DNA from 2 places in the Novosphingobium ginsenosidimutans genome. Region 2 is predicted to be linked to the other one. Evidence: predicted binding sites of a transcription regulator. Region 2 holds the regulator's gene; the other holds the start of a gene.
What was found. The regulator LexA, encoded in region 2, represses DNA repair genes until DNA is damaged. The targets are predictions, from matches to a motif close to GTTCCNCNCTTGTTCT.
Positions count from the first base shown of each region.

Region 1: the regulator LexA is predicted to act here: its motif matches at 7,672-7,687, upstream of FRF71_RS07620 (ribonucleoside-diphosphate reductase subunit alpha).

Region 1 covers NZ_CP042345.1:1,519,027-1,528,603, forward strand. The annotation lists gene tldD (metalloprotease TldD) at 1-1,283, opposite strand, end outside; gene FRF71_RS07575 (zinc-finger domain-containing protein) at 1,302-1,535, opposite strand; gene FRF71_RS07580 (DUF4402 domain-containing protein) at 1,575-2,174, opposite strand; gene FRF71_RS07585 (ABC transporter ATP-binding protein) at 2,322-3,269, shown strand; gene FRF71_RS07590 (endonuclease domain-containing protein) at 3,327-3,722, shown strand; gene nadB (L-aspartate oxidase) at 3,719-5,293, shown strand; gene FRF71_RS07600 (hypothetical protein) at 5,413-5,592, opposite strand; gene FRF71_RS07605 (alpha/beta hydrolase) at 5,780-6,661, shown strand; gene FRF71_RS07610 (hypothetical protein) at 6,658-6,930, opposite strand; gene FRF71_RS07615 (GlsB/YeaQ/YmgE family stress response membrane protein) at 6,932-7,192, opposite strand; gene FRF71_RS07620 (ribonucleoside-diphosphate reductase subunit alpha) at 7,845-9,577, shown strand, end outside.
Region 2 covers NZ_CP042345.1:2,389,350-2,398,926, forward strand. The annotation lists gene FRF71_RS11795 (citrate synthase) at 1-849, opposite strand, end outside; gene gltX (glutamate--tRNA ligase) at 859-2,301, opposite strand; gene FRF71_RS11805 (ComEC/Rec2 family competence protein) at 2,330-4,543, shown strand; gene lexA (transcriptional repressor LexA) at 4,537-5,226, opposite strand; gene FRF71_RS11815 (molybdopterin molybdotransferase MoeA) at 5,322-6,524, opposite strand; gene moaC (cyclic pyranopterin monophosphate synthase MoaC) at 6,524-6,997, opposite strand; gene trpC (indole-3-glycerol phosphate synthase TrpC) at 7,217-7,993, opposite strand; gene trpD (anthranilate phosphoribosyltransferase) at 8,200-9,165, opposite strand; gene FRF71_RS11835 (anthranilate synthase component II) at 9,162-9,577, opposite strand, start outside.

The sequences.
Region 1 (9,577 bases), 870 kb from region 2:
GTCGGTCCGTCGCCGATCAGCGTCGCGCCCTTGATCGGCGCGCCCAGCTTGCCGTTCTCGACCAGGTAGGCCTCGGTGCAGGAGAACACGAACTTGCCCGAGACGATATCGACCTGCCCGCCGCCAAAGCTCTTGGCGAAGATGCCCTTCTTGACGCGGGACAGCAGCTCGGCCGGATCGTCGTTCCCGGCGGGCATGAAGGTATTGGTCATGCGCGGCATCGGGGCGTGAGCATACGATTCGCGGCGGCCATTGCCGGTGGGTTCAACGCCCATCAGCCGGGCGTTGAGCCGGTCCTGCATATAACCTTTCAAGATCCCGTCCTCGATCAGTACGGTCTCGGCTGTCGGCGTGCCCTCGTCATCGATCGAGAGCGAGCCGCGGCGGCCCTGACCACCCACGCCCAGCAAGGTGCCATCATCGACTACGGTGACGCCGGGCGCAGCGACGCGCTGGCCGATCTTGCCGGAAAAGGCGCTGGTGCCCTTGCGGTTGAAATCGCCTTCGAGGCCGTGGCCAACCGCTTCGTGCAGCAGCACACCGGGCCAGCCGGGGCCGAGCAGGACGGTCATCTCGCCGGCCGGGGCGGCGACGCTTTCCAGATTGACCAGCGCCTGGGCCAGCGCGCTGTCGATCGCGCGGTCCCAGGTTTCGGGCGCGAACAGATCGTCATAGAGCCGCCGTCCGCCGATCCCGAAGCTGCCGGTCTCACGCCGACCGTTCTGTTCGGCGACGATCCCGACATTGAGGCGCACCAGCGGGCGAATGTCGGTGGCGACAAAGCCGTCAGGCCGAACGATCTCGACCACAGACCACGATGCGGCCAGGCTGGCCGAAACCTGCACCACGCGCGGATCGCGGGCGCGGGCGGCGGCGTCGATCATTTCCAGCAGCTTCACCTTCTCGGCAAAGGGGATCAGGTCGAGCGGCGAGGCATCGGTATAGAGCTTGCGGTTGCTGGCGCGCGGCGGGGCGGCCAGCTTGTTCGCGGCGGGATCGAGCAAGGCCAGGGTCTGCCCGGCGCGGCGGATTGCCTCGGCGCTGATCTCGTTGGCGTGGGCAAAGCCGGTCATCTCGCCCGACACGCCGCGCAGGCCGAAGCCGGCCTCGCGCGAATAGTCGGCCGTCTTCAGCCGGCCATCATCGAACCCGAAGGTCTCGCTCGCGGTATATTGCAGGAACAGCTCGCCATCGTCGCAGCGCTCCAGCGCCTCGCGGGTGATGGCCTGGGCCTGGGCGGGATCGAGCTGGCGATAGAGCAGGGCGCGCGGATCGGTGGTCATCGCACCGATATAGGGTGACTAGCGGCTGGCGCCAGAGGCCACGTCATCCAGCTGCGATTGGTCTGCGCCGTCGGCCGGGCCGCCCTGCAGCACAAAGCGCTTGTCGCAATAGCCGCAATCGACATAGCCGCGCTCGTCGATCTCCAGCCAGACGCGCGGATGGCCCAGCGCTGCGCCGCCACGGATATCCTTGGCGCCGTCGCAGGAAACGCGGGTGGTGGTGACGATTGCGGTTTCGGGCTGGTTGCTCATGGACCCGCCCCCTAGCAGGCGCGCGCGCGCATTTCCAGACTACTGGTACTGAACGGTGACCACGAAGGTTCCGTTGTAGACCCCGCCCAGCTGGTTCGCCCCAACGTTGAGCCGGCCGCCAATCCGGAAATCGAAGATCCCGTTGGTCGGCACAATCTCGTAGCGGCGGTTGCCATTGCCCAGGCCATTGCCGTTGCCGCCCAGGAACTGGAGGTCGGGTGTGGTGTCGAGCACCAGGTTGTTGACCGTCATGGTCTGTGTTCCGCCGACCCGGGTCAGGGTAATCGTTGAGGGCATCTGGATCCGCACGGTCATCCGCCGCGTGCCCATCCCGCTGAACTCGGCCGGCTGGCAGACGCCGGTCCGAACGATCGGACCAGTGGTGGTGCAGACCTGGGTATCGGGGTTGAGCGTGACGGTTGCTGCGGCATTGCCAGGCGCGACGCGGCCGAAGTTCAGCGACTGGTTCACAAGCAGCGCCAGCGGGGCCACAACTGTCGCCGTCGAAGCACCACTGGCGGACACGCGCTGGGCCTGCGCAGGGTTGGCGGCAAGCGCTGCAAGCGCAAGCACCGGCACGGCGCCAAGCGTGCGCAACAGCCGTACAACCGGCTTTCTGTTGGTAGTCCCCCGAAACATCGTGTTTTCCCTTAGTCCGGCTCCGCTTAACGCCATGCTGGACGAACATGGTAAACAAGCCGTTAGGGACTGGTACCTAAGCCGGCAGCGGGCAGCGGCCTTTCGCAGGGCTTTACGTTCGCGGAATCCTGCCGCAAGAGCGCGTTCATGGAACAGCCTGCCGCCATTCGCATCCACGACCTCGTCAAGCGTTACGCCCCTGCCGGTCAGGGGGAAGGTAAACTGGCACTGAAGGGCGTGTCCTTCGACGTGCCGCAGGGCGAGATCTTCGGCCTGCTCGGCCCGAATGGCGCCGGCAAGTCGACGCTGATCAACATTTTGGCTGGCCTGGTAATGAAGACCAGCGGGACAGCGGAAATCTGGGGCTTCGATATCGACAAGGACCCGCGCAACGCCAAGCGTGCGATCGGCATCGTGCCGCAGGAGATTGTCTTCGATCCGTTCTTCACGCCGGTCGAAGTGCTGGATATCCAGGCCGGGCTCTATGGCGTGCCCAAGGCCGCGCGGCGCAGCCTGGAGCTGCTCGGCCAGGTCCACCTCTCGGACAAGGCCAATGCCTATTCCCGCACCCTGTCGGGCGGCATGAAGCGCCGCCTGCTGATCGCCAAGGCGCTGGTCCACCAGCCGCCGGTGATCGTGCTGGACGAGCCGACGGCCGGGGTCGACGTCGAACTGCGCCGTCAGCTGTGGGAACTGGTCAGCGACCTCAACGCGCAGGGGGTCACCGTGGTGCTGACCACCCATTACCTCGAAGAGGCCGAGGAGCTGTGCGACCGCATCGCCATCATCAACCATGGTGAACTGATCGCCAACAAACCGACCCGCGAACTGGTCGAAATGGCGCGCGAGAAGGTGGTGGTGGTGACGGTCGACAAGCCGGCCGCCGAATGCCCGGCCCACCCGGCGATAATCAAGTGCGAGAAGACCGGCGATCACACGCTGGAGATCACCTACGACAAGGACCGCAGCAACGCCGGCGAAGTGCTCTCGCTGGTTCAGGCCATGGGCTTTGGCATCGTCGATGTCAGCACCCGCGAGGCCGATCTGGAAGACGTCTTCGTTACCCTGACCAGCAGCGCGGCCCAGGCCGCGTGAACAGCCAAGACGCCTTGAGTCCCCCTCCCGCTTGCGGGAGGGGTTAGGGGTGGGCCCTTGGCAAGCTATGGCAACTTCAAGGTGCGCAACACCACCCGGGCCCGCGAACTTAGACGCGCAGCAACCCCAGCGGAGCGGTTGCTTTGGCTATACCTCGCCCGATCGCAGCTTGGCGTGAAGTTTAGCCGCCAGATGCCAGTTGGACCGTTCTTCGCTGATTTCCTGTGCCGCGAACGAATGCTGATTGTCGAGCTGGATGGATTTTCGCACGACGTTCAGCCACAGCGCGATCTTCAGCGTGACGGCTACCTCAAGCGGGCAGGATACCAGGTGCTTCATTTTTCGAATGCCGATGTGCTGGGTAATGTCGCGGGCGTGATCTCGGCAATTTCACTCGTGCTTGGCGAAGGGCCCACCCCCGACCCCTCCCGCAAGCGGGAGGGGGGACTATGAACCACGACGTCATCATAGTCGGCTCGGGCGCGGCGGGGCTGACGGCGGCGCTTGAGCTGGCGGAACAGGTCAAGGTCCTGGTCCTTGCAAAAGGCGCGATTGACGGCGGGTCGACTGCCTGGGCCCAGGGCGGGATCGCTGCGGTGCTTGATGCCGGTGACACCTTCGAGAACCATATTCGCGACACCATGGTGGCCGGGGCCGGCCTCAACCGCCGCGAGACGGTCGAATTCGTGATCGAGCAGGCCCCCCATGCGATCAACCGGCTGGTCGAGCTGGGTGTGCCGTTCAATACCGAAGGGCCAGATCTCCACCTCACCCGCGAGGGCGGCCACAGCCACCGCCGGATCGTCCATGTCGACGATGCCACCGGGCGCGCCGTGCTCGATGCCCTGCTGCGCGCGGCCGAGGCTCATCCCAATGTCACCCTGCTGCCGCACCGCGCCTGCATCGATCTGATCACCGGGCGGCACGAAGAGCGCTATTCGGGCTCGGGCCGGGTCTGGGGCGTCTATGCGCTCAATGAGCAGACTGGCACGGTTGAGGCGCATACTGCCCGGGCGACAATCCTGGCCACCGGCGGGGCGGGGCGTGTCTACCAGTTCAGCACCGCGCCGCGCGGCGCGACCGGCGACGGGATCGCGATGGCCTGGCGCGCGGGTTGCCGCGTTGCCAACATGGAAATGATGCAGTTCCACCCAACCTGCCTCTACAACCTGGAGGTCAAGAACTTCCTGATCACCGAGGCGGTGCGCGGCGAGGGCGGACGGCTGCTCAACCCCAAGACCGGGCACCGCTACATGCCCGACTATGACGAACGCGCCGAACTGGCCCCCCGCGACATTGTCGCCCGCGCCAACGACAGCGAGATCAAGCGCGACGGCCTGAGCTACGTCCACCTCGATATCAGCCACCAGCCCGCCGATTTCGTGAAAGGCCACTTTCCGACGATCTATGAAAAGCTGCTCGGTCTTGGCATCGACATGACCACGCAGCCGATCCCGGTCGTACCGGCGCAGCACTATACGTGCGGCGGGATCGTGATCGACCTTCATGGCCGGACTGACCTGCCCGGCCTCTACGCCGCCGGCGAATGCACCGAAAGCGGTCTCCACGGGGCCAACCGCCTGGCTTCAAACAGCCTGCTTGAATGCTTCGTTTTCGGCGAGGCGGCTGCGGCCGACATCCTGGCGCGGTGGGAGGAGTTCGCGGCCCCGCCGCCGGTCCGCGCCTGGGACGAAAGCCGCGTTACCGACAGCGACGAGGAAGTGATCATCCAGCAGAACTGGACCGAGATCCGCCGCTTCATGTGGAACTACGTTGGCATCGTCCGCACCACCAAGCGGCTGGAACGCGCGGCGCACCGGATCAAGCTGCTGATGGAGGAAGTGGGCGATTACTACGGCCACTTCCGCGTCTCGACCGACCTGATCGAACTGCGCAACCTGCTGCAATGCGCGGAACTGATTGTCCGCTCTGCGCTGGAGCGCAAGGAGAGCCGCGGGCTGCACTTCACGCTCGATTACCCGGAAATGCTGCCCCACGCGCGCGATACGGTGCTGGTGCCGTAATCATCCTGGCGCCAGTCCGCATTCGCGGGCGTAACGGGCGAAGCAAAGGGCCGCCTCCATCGGAGACGGCCCCTGCTGGCCGGTGGGGTGTGCCGGCACTGTCGGGCGTGTACTGCGACCTAGCGGCCGCCTTTGCTTCCGCCCTTGTCGTCCTGGCCGCCGGACTGGCCGCCCTGCTTCGAGCCGCCGCCCATGCCGCCGCCCTGACCCTGGCGGGTGCTGCCACCCTGGCCACCGGCCTGCTGACCGCCAGCCTGGCGCTGGCCGCCCTGCTTGTCGCCCTGGTTCTGGTTTGCCATCATCCTGTCCTTTCAAGTTTCCCGCCGTTGCTGCGGGATGTGAAGGTAACCGGACCATGGGGGCATCGTTCCGTGGTTAACGCCCAATCGGGGCTGGCGCGGGACGGAAAAATCGGCACTATAGCGTACACAAATGGCGGAAATCCGCCATTCTAATTGTCAGAACAGGACCTTGAAGGGAGGCTGCATGCCACAAGTCACTGCCAACGGAGTCAGCCTAGAGGTTGAGCGTTATGGCGATCCGGCCAACCCGCCGCTGCTGCTCATCATGGGGCTGGGCGCGCAGTTGACGCTCTGGCCGATCGAGCTGGTCGAGGCATTGGTGGCGCGCGGCTATCACGTGATCCGTTATGACAATCGCGATATCGGCCTCTCGACCAAGTTCACCGAACATGGCGTGCCCAATGTCCGCAAGGTGGTGCTGATGCGGCTGTTCGGCCTCAGGCCCAGGCTGCCCTACCGGCTGACCGACATGGCGGCCGATGCGGTTGGCCTGCTCGATGCACTGGGGATCGCCAAGGCGCACATCGTTGGTGCCTCGATGGGCGGGATGATCGCGCAGCTGGTCGCGGCGACCTATCCTGAGCGTACGCTCTCGCTCACCTCGATCATGTCGACCACCGGCAATCGCCGCGTCCCGCCCGCCAAGCCCGAGGCGTTCAAGGCGCTGACCACCCCGCCGCCCACCAACGCCTCGCTCGATCAGATCGTGCCGCACGTGATCAACATCGCCCGCGCAATCGGTAGCCCGGCCTACCCGGCACCCGAGGAGCGGCTGACCGAGCGGATCACCCGTGATTTGCAGCGCAGTTTCCACCCGACCGGGGCTGGCCGCCAGCTCGCCGCAATCATCGATGATGGCTGCCGGCGGGAGCGATTGAAGAAGGTGACGGCGCCGGCGCTGGTGATCCACGGGGTCGACGATCCCTTGGTCCGCGTGGAAGGCGGCCGCGATACCGCCGCGCACATTCCGGGCGCGCGACTGCACGAGATCCCCGGCATGGGCCATGACCTGCCGCTCGAACTGGTTGACGAAGTGGCCGATGCGATTGCGGGCGTGGCGCGTTAGGCCGGGGTGCTCGCTTCGGTCGCGGCGGCGCGCTCGGCCCGGCGGCGCATGATCCGGGGGTTTAGCAGGCCCCACCAGATTGCGTTCCAGCCGGTGCTGATCAACACGGCTTGCCGTTCGCTCAGCAGTTCGAAATCCGGCCAGCGGATGAAGCCGGCCCAGGTCGCGCAGCTCAGCGCAAACAGCAGCGCGCTCAAGAACGAGATCGGCCGGCGATAGCGCTCTGCCAAAACATCGAGCCGGTCGATCGCCTGGGTGAGCCTTGCCACCTCAAAACCCCCAGCCCAGCTGCCGCCCGACAAAGATCAGCAGCATCGCGCCCAGGATCGAGGAAAAGCAGCCGGCGCGGTTGAAGCCTTCGCCGATGCCCTGGCCGTTGCTCATCGATCCCAGCAGGCCGACCACCAGCGCGCCGCCCACGCCCAGCAGGCTGGTCATCCAGAAACCCATGTCGACTGCGCCAGGGTAAAAGAAGCGCGCCAGCACGCCCACGAACAGGCCTGAGAAGATAATCCCGATGATATTCAGCATGGTGGTCTGGCTCCTCCGGATAGGGGGGCCAGACTAACCGCAAAGCGCCGCCGCGCAAGTTCGTTGCGGGGCCCGATTCTATCGTTAGTCAAGCCGCGCGAAGCCCTCTCCCCGGACAAAAATTTTTTCACAGATTCACTTTGACTCTTGCGCGTCACACCAGTGGCGGAATTCCCGCGCGTCGCTGCAATGCGCAAGGCCCGTCGGCACCGCGCCGCGCCGCCCCGGAAGATGAACAGGCGATTTACCCTCTTGCGCCTGATTCGCGATTGGGCACTATAGGTTGTGGTCCGGCACTCGGGGGGACCTCTAGACCTAGATTTGGCTCAATACGTGCGACAAGCGCGAACGGGGCCGGATTCGGTCGGAAAAGGGGCGCTTCAAGGGGTTGGAACGGACAGGGCTGGGGACAGGTCGGGGATAAGTTTTTCTCCATTTGTTCGCCCGCTCTGGTAGGATCACAGCTTGTGCTGCTGATTCGAACGAAAGTGGAACATTGCGGGGCCCGGAGACCTTCCGGAAAACCGCACGGGGCAGGCAACAGGATAGCAAGGGGCAGCACGTGGAATTCAGGTCCGGGGATGAGCCGACGATGGCTGAAATGGATGCAATGGTGACGGCGGATGCGCCGGTGAAGACCCAGGGCAAGACGATGAAGAAGGAGGCGGGCAAGGGCCCGGCTGTAAGCATGGCAGACAAGGCTGATCTCGGTTCCGAAGCGCTGGTGGCCCAGGCCGCCGCCGAAGCCATGGTCAAGGCCGTGGCCGCGCCGAAGCATGAAGATTCCAAGTCGGTCCAGCCGCGCCGCTTTGCGATCGAGGTCGATCACGCCCGCGATGCGCTGCTGACCGATTTCGGCAAGGACACCCTGGATGACCGCTACCTGCTGCCGGGTGAGCGCTATCAGGATCTCTTTGCCCGCGTCGCCGATGCCTATGCCGATGACGAGGCCCACGCCCAGCGCCTCTATGACTACATCTCGCAGCTGTGGTTCATGCCGGCAACGCCGGTCCTGTCGAACGGCGGCACCGGGCGCGGCCTGCCGATCTCGTGCTACCTCAACTCGGTGTCGGACAGCCTTGAAGGCATTGTCGGCACCTGGAACGAGAACGTCTGGCTGGCCAGCCGCGGCGGCGGCATCGGCACCTACTGGGGCCAGGTCCGCGGGATTGGTGAGCCGGTTGGCCTCAACGGCAAGACCAGCGGGATCATCCCCTTCGTCCGGGTGATGGACAGCCTGACGCTTGCGATCTCGCAAGGTTCGCTGCGCCGCGGCTCGGCCGCCTGCTATCTCGACGTCAGCCACCCGGAAATCGAGGAGTTCCTTGAGATCCGCAAGCCTTCGGGGGACTTCAACCGCAAGGCGCTGAACCTCCACCACGGCGTGCTCTTGACCGACGAGTTCATGGAAGCCGTGCGCGATGGCACCGAATTCCACCTGCGCAGCCCCAAGGACGGGTCGGTGCGCGGCACGGTCGATGCCCGCAGCCTGTTCCAGAAGCTGGTCGAAACTCGCCTGGCGACGGGGGAACCCTATATCGTCTTCTCCGATACGGTGAACCGGATGATGCCCAAGCATCACCGCGATCTGGGGCTCAAGGTCTCGACCTCGAACCTCTGTTCGGAAATCACCCTGCCGACCGGGATTGACCACCTTGGCAACGATCGCACCGCGGTCTGCTGCCTCAGCTCGCTCAACCTCGAAACCTGGGACGAGTGGAACAAGGACGAGCGCTTTATCGAGGACGTGCTGCGCTTCCTCGACAACGTGCTGCAGGACTATATCGACCGCGCGCCAGACGAGATGGCCCGCGCCAAGTATTCGGCCATGCGCGAGCGGTCGGTCGGCATGGGCGTGATGGGCTTCCACTCCTATCTGCAGCTCAAGGGCGTCGCCTTTGAAAGTGCGATGGCCAAGGCGCTCAACCTCAAGATGTTCAAGCACATCGCCGCCAAGGCCGATGAGGCTTCGCTGATGCTGGCCCAGGAACGGGGCGCCTGCCCCGATGCTGCCGACATGGGCGTGATGCAGCGCTTCTCCTGCAAGATGGCGATCGCGCCGACCGCGTCGATCAGCATCATCTGCGGCGGCACCAGCGCCTGCATCGAGCCGATCCCGGCCAACATCTACACCCACAAGACCCTGTCGGGTTCGTTCGTGGTCAAGAACCCTTACCTTGAGAAGCTGCTCCAGTCGAAGTCGAAGGATTCGACCAACGTCTGGAACTCGATCCTTGAGCGCGGCGGTTCGGTCCAGCACCTCGATTTCCTCAGCCCAGAGGAAAAGGCGGTCTACAAGACCAGCTTCGAGATCGACCAGCGCTGGCTGCTCGAATTCGCGGCTGACCGGACCCCTTACATCGACCAGGCGCAGAGCCTGAACCT
Region 2 (9,577 bases):
GTCGGGCGTGCCGATTTCCTTGAGCATGTTGAGCGCGGCTTCGTTCGCGCCGCCATGCGCGGGGCCCCACAGGCAAGCGATCCCCGCGGCAATGCAGGCAAACGGGTTGGCGCCTGACGAGCCGGCGAGACGCACGGTGCTGGTCGAGGCGTTCTGCTCGTGGTCGGCGTGGAGGATGAAGATCCGGTCCATCGCGCGTTCGACGGCCGGGATCACTTCGTACTGTTCGGCCGGGACACCGAAGGTCATTTTCAGGAAGTTGCCGGTGTAGGATAGGTTGTTGTCGGGATAGATGAACGGCTGACCAACCGAATACTTATAGGCCATTGCCGCGATCGTCGGCATCTTGGCGATCAGGCGATGGCTGGCGATCTTGCGCTGCATCGGATCGGAAATGTCGGTGCTGTCGTGATAGAAGGCCGAGAGCGCACCGACCACGCCGCACATGATCGCCATCGGGTGCGCATCGCGGCGGAAGCCACGATAGAAGGTGGCGAGCTGCTCGTGCAGCATGGTGTGGCGGGTGATCGTGCGGCTGAAGTCGCTCAGTTCTGCCTGGGTCGGCAGTTCGCCATTCAGCAGCAGATAGCTGACTTCCATGAAGCTGGAATGTTCGGCCAGCTGGCCGATCGGGTAGCCGCGGTGCAACAGCACGCCTTCATCGCCATCGATGTAGGTAAGGGCAGATTCGCAGCTGGCCGTGCTGGTGAAGCCCGGGTCAAAGGTGAACATGCCGGTTTGCCCGTAGAGCTTGCGGATATCGATCACGTCGGGACCGACGCTGCCCGAAAGCACCGGGTAATCGAAATCCTGGCCGTTTGCGTTCAGTTTAACCTGGTTGCCCACCATCTTGCTCCTTCAATCCTGCGCCGCACCGGCCGGAAGCGACTGGGCGGCAATCCGCGCCAGGCTTTCATCCCGACCAAGCAGAACCAATACGTCGAATATACCCGGGGAGGTTGTCTGGCCCGTTAGCGCGGCCCTAAGGGGTTGTGCAAGCTTTCCGAGACCGAGGCCCAGTTCCTCTGCCATTGCCTTGAGGCTGGCTTCAAGGCTTTCAGCTGTCCAATCGTTCTGCGCTGCAATACGGCTCTTGATCTGGCCCAGCAGGCCGCGCGCTTCGTCGGTCAGCAAGGCTGCGGCCTTGTCCTCGATTGTCAGCGGGCGCTGGGCGAAGAGGAAGGCGGCGTTGGCGGCCAGTTCATTCAAGTCCTTGGCGCGCACCTTCAGCACTGGCATGGCGCGGGCGAGCAGGGCTTCATCGATCGGACCGGTCATGCGCTGAGCAACCAGCGCGGCCAGCCGCTCATCGTCGGCCTCGCGCAAGTAATGGCCGTTGAGGTTGAGCAGCTTGGCAAGGTCAAAGCGCGACGGGCTCTTGCCAACATGGGCAATGTCAAACCACTCAACCGCCTGGTCGCGGCTGATGATTTCCTCGTCGCCATGACCCCAGCCGAGCCGCAACAGGTAGTTGAACATCGCTTCCGGCAGCACCCCCAGTTCGTCGCGATAGGCGTCGACGCCGAGCGCGCCGTGGCGCTTTGAAAGCTTTGCCCCGTCATGTCCGTGGATCAGCGGCACGTGCGCGTAGGTCGGCTCTGGCCATCCCATCGCGCGAATGATCGCGAGCTGACGGAAGGCGTTGTTGAGGTGGTCGTCGCCCCGGATTACGTGGGTCACGCCCATGTCGTGATCGTCGACCACTACGGCCAGCATATAGGTCGGGGTGCCATCGGAGCGGAGTAGGACGAAGTCGTCGAGCTCGGCATTGCTGACGGTGACCCGCCCCTGGACTTCGTCGTCGATCACCGTTTCGCCCTCTCGCGGCGCCTTGATGCGGACAACGAAGGGCTGGCCGGCAGGCGCAGACGCGGGGTCGGCATCGCGCCACTCGCTGTCGATCCGGAAGGTGCGGCGTTCAGCCTGCGCGGCTTCGCGGCGGGCCTGCAGCTCTTCCTGGGTCAGGTAGCAGCGATAGGCATGGCCAGTTTCAAGTAGCTGGTGGGCAACCTCAGCATGGCGGTCCGAACGGGCGAACTGGAACGTTGCGGGTTCATCGCCGGCGAGACCCAGCCACTCAAGCCCGTCGAAGATCGCGGCAATGGCGGGCTCGGTCGAGCGCGCCCGGTCAGTGTCCTCGATCCGCAACAGGTAGGTGCCGCCGTGATGGCGCGCATAGAGCCAATTGAACAGCGCGGTGCGCGCACCGCCGATATGGAGATAGCCGGTCGGCGAGGGGGCAAAGCGGGTAACGACCGGGCGACCCGTCGTCTTTTCGCTTGTTGCTCCGACACTTGCCATCACCCGCTCCATCCTGTCTTGTACAGACATGGCCCGCGAAGCCTTGCCTGATGTGCCGCTTGGCGTCGTCCCCGTAGGGGACGCTGCATTGCAGCATGGCCCTTGGCGCAAGCGGGTGAACTTGGCAAGCGGACTTAGCGGGGTCGAGAGCTTTCTCGCCAGGGCCGGCTTCGCTCGCGCACCGTGGTTGGTAGTGGGCTTTGCAGCGGGAATAGCCGCTTGGTTCGCGCTGCCGTCGGCCAGCTGGTGGATCGCGCTGCTGCTGGCCTGCAGCGTGGTGGCCGCCGGCGCGCTTCTGGTGCTGCGCGAGGATGGCAGGTTCCCATTTCTGCGCCAGGCGTTGGCGGCCCTGACTCTGGCCCTCGCGCTGGGCTGCGGGCACGTTTGGCTGAAATCGAGCTTGGTCGGCGCCGCCCCGATTGCGCGGCCGCAGGCGGCAGAGCTCAGCGGCACTGTGCTGTCGCGGCAGGAGCAGCCCGCCGAAGGACGCGTGCGGCTACTGCTGGCGGCGCGGGAACCGGAGAGCGGCCGTGCAATCAAGGCGCGGATCAACGTGCCAGTAGCGCTTGATCGGGGCGAGTTGCGACCCGGTGCGCAAGTGCGCTTGCGGGCAAGGCTGGTTCCGCCCGCCCCGCCGATGCTGCCCGGAGGGTATGACTTCGCCCGTGCGGCCTGGTTCCAGGGCATCGCCGCAACGGGCTCCGCCCTGGGCGAGATCGCAATCGTGCGCGCTGCTCCGCCGGGCGGCGGGCTGGAGGACATCCAGCGCGATCTATCAGCGCATGTCCGGGCGCTGTTGCCTGGCTCGGCCGGTGCCATCGCGGCGGCCTATGCCAGTGGAGACCGCGGGGCCATTGCCGAGGCGGACGAGGAGGCCATGCGCAATTCAGGCCTGGCACATCTGCTGTCGATCAGCGGGCTGCACGTCAGCGCAGTGATCGCGGCGGTCTACTTTGTCGTGCTCAAGCTTGGCGCGCTGTGGCCATGGCTGGCGCTGCGGGTGCGGCTGCCCTTAGCGGCCGCCGCAGCGGGCGCCTTGGCGGGGATCGGCTATACCCTGCTGACCGGGGCCGAAGTGCCGACGGTGCGTTCGTGCATCGCTGCGCTGCTGGTGCTGGCAGCGCTGGCGCTGGGGCGGGAAGCCCTGTCGCTGCGGATGGTTGCGGTTGCGGCCTTCGTAGTCCTGCTGTTCTGGCCCGAAGCGCTGGTGGGGCCCAGCTTCCAGATGAGCTTTGCCGCCGTGATCGCCATCGTTGCCCTGCACGGCGCGGCGCCGATCCAGGCGTTCCTTGCCCCCCGCGAGGAGGGATGGCTGACGCGGGCCGGACGCAACCTTGCCATGCTGCTGCTGACCGGGGTGGTGATCGAGCTGGCGCTGATGCCGATCGGGCTGTTCCACTTCCACCAGTCGGGCGTCTACGGCGCGCTCGCCAACGTCGTGGCGATCCCGCTGACGACCTTTGTCTCGATGCCGCTCATTGCACTCGCCCTGCTGCTCGACCTGTTTGGTTGGGGCGGCCCGGTCTGGTGGCTGGCGGGCAAGTCGCTCGATGCTTTGCTGGCTTTGGCGCATTATGCCGCCAGTCAGCCCGGCGCCGTGACGACCATGCCGGCGATGGGCTGGCAAGCGTTCATGCTGTTTGTTGCAGGCGGGCTGTGGTTGGCGCTGTGGCAAGGCCGGGTGCGGTTGTGGGGGCTGCTGCCTGCGGGCCTTGGGGCCCTGCTGCTGGTGACACTTCGGCCACCAGACCTGCTGGTTTCGGGCGATGGTCGGCATGTCGGGCTGACCGGCGAGGTGCCGGGTGAGCTGCTGGTCTTGCGCGAGGGGCGCGAGGGCTATGCCCAGGATACCCTGCTCGAGCTTGCCGGGATGACCGGTACGCCGCGCAGCCTCGATCAGTGGCCCGCCGCGCGCTGCAATGCCGACCTTTGCCTAGTCGAGGTCTGGCGCGGCAAGCGCACCTGGCGTCTGTTGCTGACCCGGACCCGCGACCGGTTGCCCGAACGCGAACTGGCGGCGGCCTGTGAGCGGGTCGATGTGGTGATCTCCGACCGCTGGCTGCCTCGGTCTTGCCAGCCCAGGTGGCTCAAGGCGGACCGGCGCTATCTGGAGCGAAGCGGGGGCTTGGCGATCGATCTGGCCGATCGCCAAGTAGTCAGCGTGGCCGATAGCCAGGGCGACCACGGCTGGTGGGTGGGGCCAGCACCATACCGGCCCCGGCCCATCCAATCCGTTCAGTGATAGCGGCGCAGCAGGCCGGCCAGCTTGCCCTGGACCAAGACTTCGCCCGGACGATAAATCTGCGGCTCGTAAGCGGCATTGGCCGGATCGAGCCGGATCATGCCGTTGTCGCGGTGCAGGTATTTGAGCGTCGCTTCTTCGCCGCGGACAAGCGCCACCACAATCTCGCCATCGCGGGCGGTGTCGGTCTTGCGGATCAAGGCATAATCGCCGTCGAAGATCCCGGCTTCGATCATCGAGTCCCCGGAGACTTCGAGCGCATAGTGCTCACCCGCGCCGAGCAGGGCTGCGGGGACCGGCAGCATCGCGCTGGTTTCCATAGCCTCGATCGGCACACCGGCGGCGATGCGGCCGTGGAGCGGAATTTCGATCACGTCGTTGGCCGGGGCGGGCTTTGCCTCGGGCGGGCGAATCACCGCAGCCGCGGCACTGTTCGAGTTGGCGGCGCGGGGGCCCTTGGTTACCACGTCTTCCGGCTGCTTCAGCACTTCCAGCGCGCGGGCGCGGTTGGGCAGGCGGCGGATGAAACCGCGTTCCTCCAGCGCCGAGATCAGGCGGTGGACGCCGGACTTCGACTTGAGGTCAAGCGCCTCCTTCATTTCCTCAAACGAAGGGGAGACCCCGGTCTCTTCAAGCTTTACCTGGATGAACCGGATTAACTCATGCTGCTTGCGCGTCAGCATTGCCACAACCTCCCATTCGCGGCCGGGAGAACGACTCTGTTCCCGTGCCGTTTAGTGAACGAATGTGGAACAGGTAAGCAACATTTGAATCGGCGTCAAGCAATTCCGCCATTTTCGAGCGGATAGACCAAAACCGGCGTTCCGGCCGGCAGAACCGGGCTGTGGGCGGGGCGGTCGATCAGGCAATTGCTGCCGGCAAGGGCCGCCAGTGCGCCGCTGTCCTGGCCAAGCGCAGGAGTCACTACCCCCTCCGTCAGAACGCCACGAAGGAACTCGCGCCGTTCGCCGCCTGCGGCCAGATCGGCGGTGAGATGCGCCGTACGTTTCATCGGCAACGGATCTGCCGCGCCAGAAAGGCGGCGCAGCAGCGGCAGCAGAAAGAGCCAGGCAGTCACGAAGCTCGATACCGGGTTGCCGGGCAGCCCCAGCACGATCTGCCGCCCACGCCGCGCCACCAGCAGCGGCTTGCCGGGCTTGATTGCTACCTTCCAGAAATCGAGCTCGGCCCCCCAGGCCTGCAGCGCCGGGATCACCAGATCGTGATCGCCGACCGATGCCCCGCCGCTGGTGACAATCACGTCTGCCCCGGCCGCAGCCTCGAGCGCGGCGATCAGCTCGTCCAACTGATCGGGGATCGGCCCGCGGCGATTGACTTCGCAGCGATGGCTTGCAACCAGCGCGGCGAGCATGGCGCCATTGCTGGCGGGCACCTGGTGCGGCGCGCAGTCGGCTGGATCGGCCGCCAGCTCGTCGCCGCTGTCGATGATGGTTAGGCGCGGCATCCGCCGCACGGCAACGTGGCGATGCCCCGCCGACAGGGTCAGCGCGACATGCGCCGGACTAATCCTGGCGCCGAGGTCAGCCAGGACCGCGCCTTCCGAAAAATCGGAGCCGGCGCGGCGGATGTGCTTGCCGGGGCTGCCGGGGCCATCGCCGGTCAGAATCAAGCGGTCGCCATCGCGGCTGACGTCTTCCTGCACCACGACGGCGCCAGCCCCGTCGGGGAGGACCGCGCCGGTCGAGATCCGCACTGCATGTCCGGCCGCAACAAAGCCCGCGAAGGGGTGGCCGGCAGCGCTTTCACCGATCACTTGCCAGGGGCCGGAAAGGTCGTTCCCGGCCACGGCATAGCCGTCCATGGCCGACATGGCGCAGGCTGGCTGGGTGCGCGCGGCCACCAGCGGCTCGGCCAGCCAGCGGTCCAGCGCCGAGGGCGGATCAACCCGTTCCAGCGGCAGTGGCTCGGCCAGCTCCAGCAAGCGCTGCTGTGCTTCCTCCAGCGGCAGCGGCGCAGACATCAGCTTGCCGCCTTCCAGTCACCTGACTTGCCGCCGCGCTTCTCCAGCAGCCGCAGGCCGCCGATCACCATGCCTTTGTCGAGCGCCTTGGCCATGTCATAGATTGTCAGGAGTGCGACCGAAGCGGCGGTCAGTGCTTCCATTTCCACTCCGGTCTGACCTGAAAGGCGCGCCAGGGCGGTTACCCGCAGGCCATCGGCTTCAAACTCGAAATCGACCGCCACTTTGGACAGCATCAGGGGATGGCACAGCGGGATCAACTCGCTGGTTTTCTTCGCAGCCATGATCCCGGCAATGCGGGCCGTTGCAAGAACATCGCCCTTCTTGACCGCTCCGGCGCGGATCGCGGCAAGGGCTTCGGCCGACATGGTGATGCGCCCTTCGGCCAGCGCCTCGCGCGCGGTCGCCGGTTTGGTCGATACGTCAACCATCGCCGCATTGCCGGCATCGTCAAGGTGCGTGAGCTTGTTCATCGCAAGGCCTTCCGGACTGAACGCAGCGTTACGTTGGACTTGACACAGTTGACACCCTGTCCGCTTCTTCCAACAGGCTTGAAAGCCGAGAAATCTGCGATTCCTAAGCCGGTTTCGGGGTCAATCTGTCCCGCATCGGAAAAAAGTGTGATCGGTCCTGCCATGGATTCAGGAATGGCAGGTTTTGGCCAAGTAGGAAACTCGCGAAAATGCCGGAGCTTACCCCAGCAGCAGGGCGCGGGTAGCTGCTTCGACGTCCGGCTGGCGCATCAGGCTTTCGCCGACCAGGAAGGTGCGGACACCGCTCGCTGCCATCCGCTCGCAATCGGCATGGCTGCCGATCCCGCTTTCGCAGACCAGCAGGACGTCGGCCGGGACCATGGCAGCAAGCCGCTCTGTTGTGGCAAGATCGACTTCGAAGGTCTTAAGATTGCGGTTGTTGACCCCGACCAGTTTCGAACGGAGGTGCCCCAGCGCCCGCTCCATCTCGGCTTCGTCATGCACTTCAACCAGCACGTCGAGGCCCTGTTCGCGCGCGGCGGTCTCAATCTCGACCATTGCGGCGTCTTCCAGAGCGGCCACGATGATCAGGATCGCATCGGCGCCCATCGCCCGGGCTTCGGCGCATTGCCACGGATCGACCATGAAATCCTTGCGGATCACCGGCAGGTCGCAAGCCGTGCGGGCGGCGATCAGGTAATCCTCATGCCCCTGGAAATAGGGCGCGTCGGTCAGCACCGAGAGGCAGGCCGCGCCGCCGGCCTGGTAAGCGCGGGCGTGGGCCGGCGGATCGAAATCGGCACGGATCAGGCCCTTGGACGGGCTGGCCTTCTTGATCTCGGCGATCAGGGCAAAGCCGTCTGCCGCTTTTGCGCGCAGCGCCGCTTCAAACCCGCGCACCGGGGTGGGGGCGGGCCAGCGAGCAAGGCCCTGCGGCTTGCGGGCGGCAACTTCCACCCGCTTGGTGGCGCAAATTTCGGCGAGCTTGTCGGTCATCGGCTGCGCCCATGCCTTGGGCAGCGGGATGTGTCGAGGGGGAGATTGGATCATAACCTCCTCTCCAATCGTCATCCCCGCGGAAGCGGGGACCCATCACGTGTCATCGCCGCCGTCGTGCCAGTTGCCATCTTAGGAGATGGGTCCCCGCTTTCGCGGGGATGACGAAGTTGGAAGTGGAAAGACGGAAAAGGAAGTGGATGGGGCTACCGAACCGTCTCGATCCAGCAGTCCAGCAGCGCCTTGGCGAGGCCCTTGTCGATTGCTTCGGCGGCTTCCTCGACGCCTTCGAACCAATCCTCGGCGTGGCCCGCGACGAGCAGGGCGGCGGCACTGTTGAGGAGGACGGCGTCGCGATAGGCCCCCGTTTCACCCAGCAGCAGGCGGCGCGCCGCTTCGGCATTGTAGGCCGCATCGCCGCCGCGCAGATCATCGAGCGGGTGGCTGGGCAGGCCAGCATCTTCCGGGCGGACTTCGGCGGGCAGCGGCGGCAGGCCGATCGCGGCCATATAGCTGGTGCCCTCGATCGACAGTTCGTCCAGCCCTTCGGCGCCCGAGACAATCAGCGCGGCCTCGGTGCCGAGCAGTTCCATCGCCTGCTTGTAAAGCGCGATCAGGCCGGGCTGGGCCACGCCGACCAGCTGCCGCGTGACCCCGGCCGGATTGGCCAGCGGGCCGCAGAGGTTGAAGATCGTCCGCCGCCCCAGGGCCTTGCGGATCGGGCCGACGCGGGCCAGCGCCGGATGGTGGGCCTGGGCGAACAGGAAGGCGATGCCCAGGTCCGGCAAGGTTTGCTCTGCCAGGTCCGAAGCACGGGCCAGGTCCAGCCCAAGTGCTTCCAGGGTATCGGCCCCGCCGGCCTTACTGGACGCGGCGCGGTTGCCGTGCTTGGCCACCGGCACGCCGCAGGCCGCGACGACCAGCGCCACGGCGGTGGAGACGTTGAGGCTGTGCTGACCATCGCCGCCTGTGCCGCAGACGTCGATCGCGCCATCGGGAGCCGTGATGCGCTTCATCCGCGCACGCATGACGCTGACCAGCCCGGCGACTTCCTCGGCAGTCTCGCCCCGTTCGGCCAGCTCGATCAGGGTCGCGGCGATTTCGTCATCGGCCATGCCGCCATCGAGCATTCGCCCGAACAGCGCTTCGGCGTCCCCCAGCGACAGGCTCACGCCAGTTCCTTCGCCTTGATACCGCAGAGGCCAAGGAAATTCGCCAGCATGGCGTGTCCATGCTCGGTGGCGATGGACTCGGGGTGGAACTGCACGCCGTGGATCGGCAGATGCGCATGGCGGAAGCCCATGACATGGCCGTCATCCGAGCGGGCGTTGACTACGAGACTGTCCGGAATGTCCTCGACGATCAGCGAGTGATAGCGGGTTGCGGTGAAGGGCGAGGGCAGGCCCTTGAACAGCCCGGTGCGATCGTGGGTCACGGGTGAAGTCTTGCCGTGCATCAGCCCGCCGCGCACCACCTTGCCGCCGAAATACTGGCCGATCGACTGGTGCCCCAGGCAGACGCCGAGCAGGGGTTTGCCGGCATCGGCGCAGGCACCGACCAGGTCCAGGCTGATCCCGGCTTCGT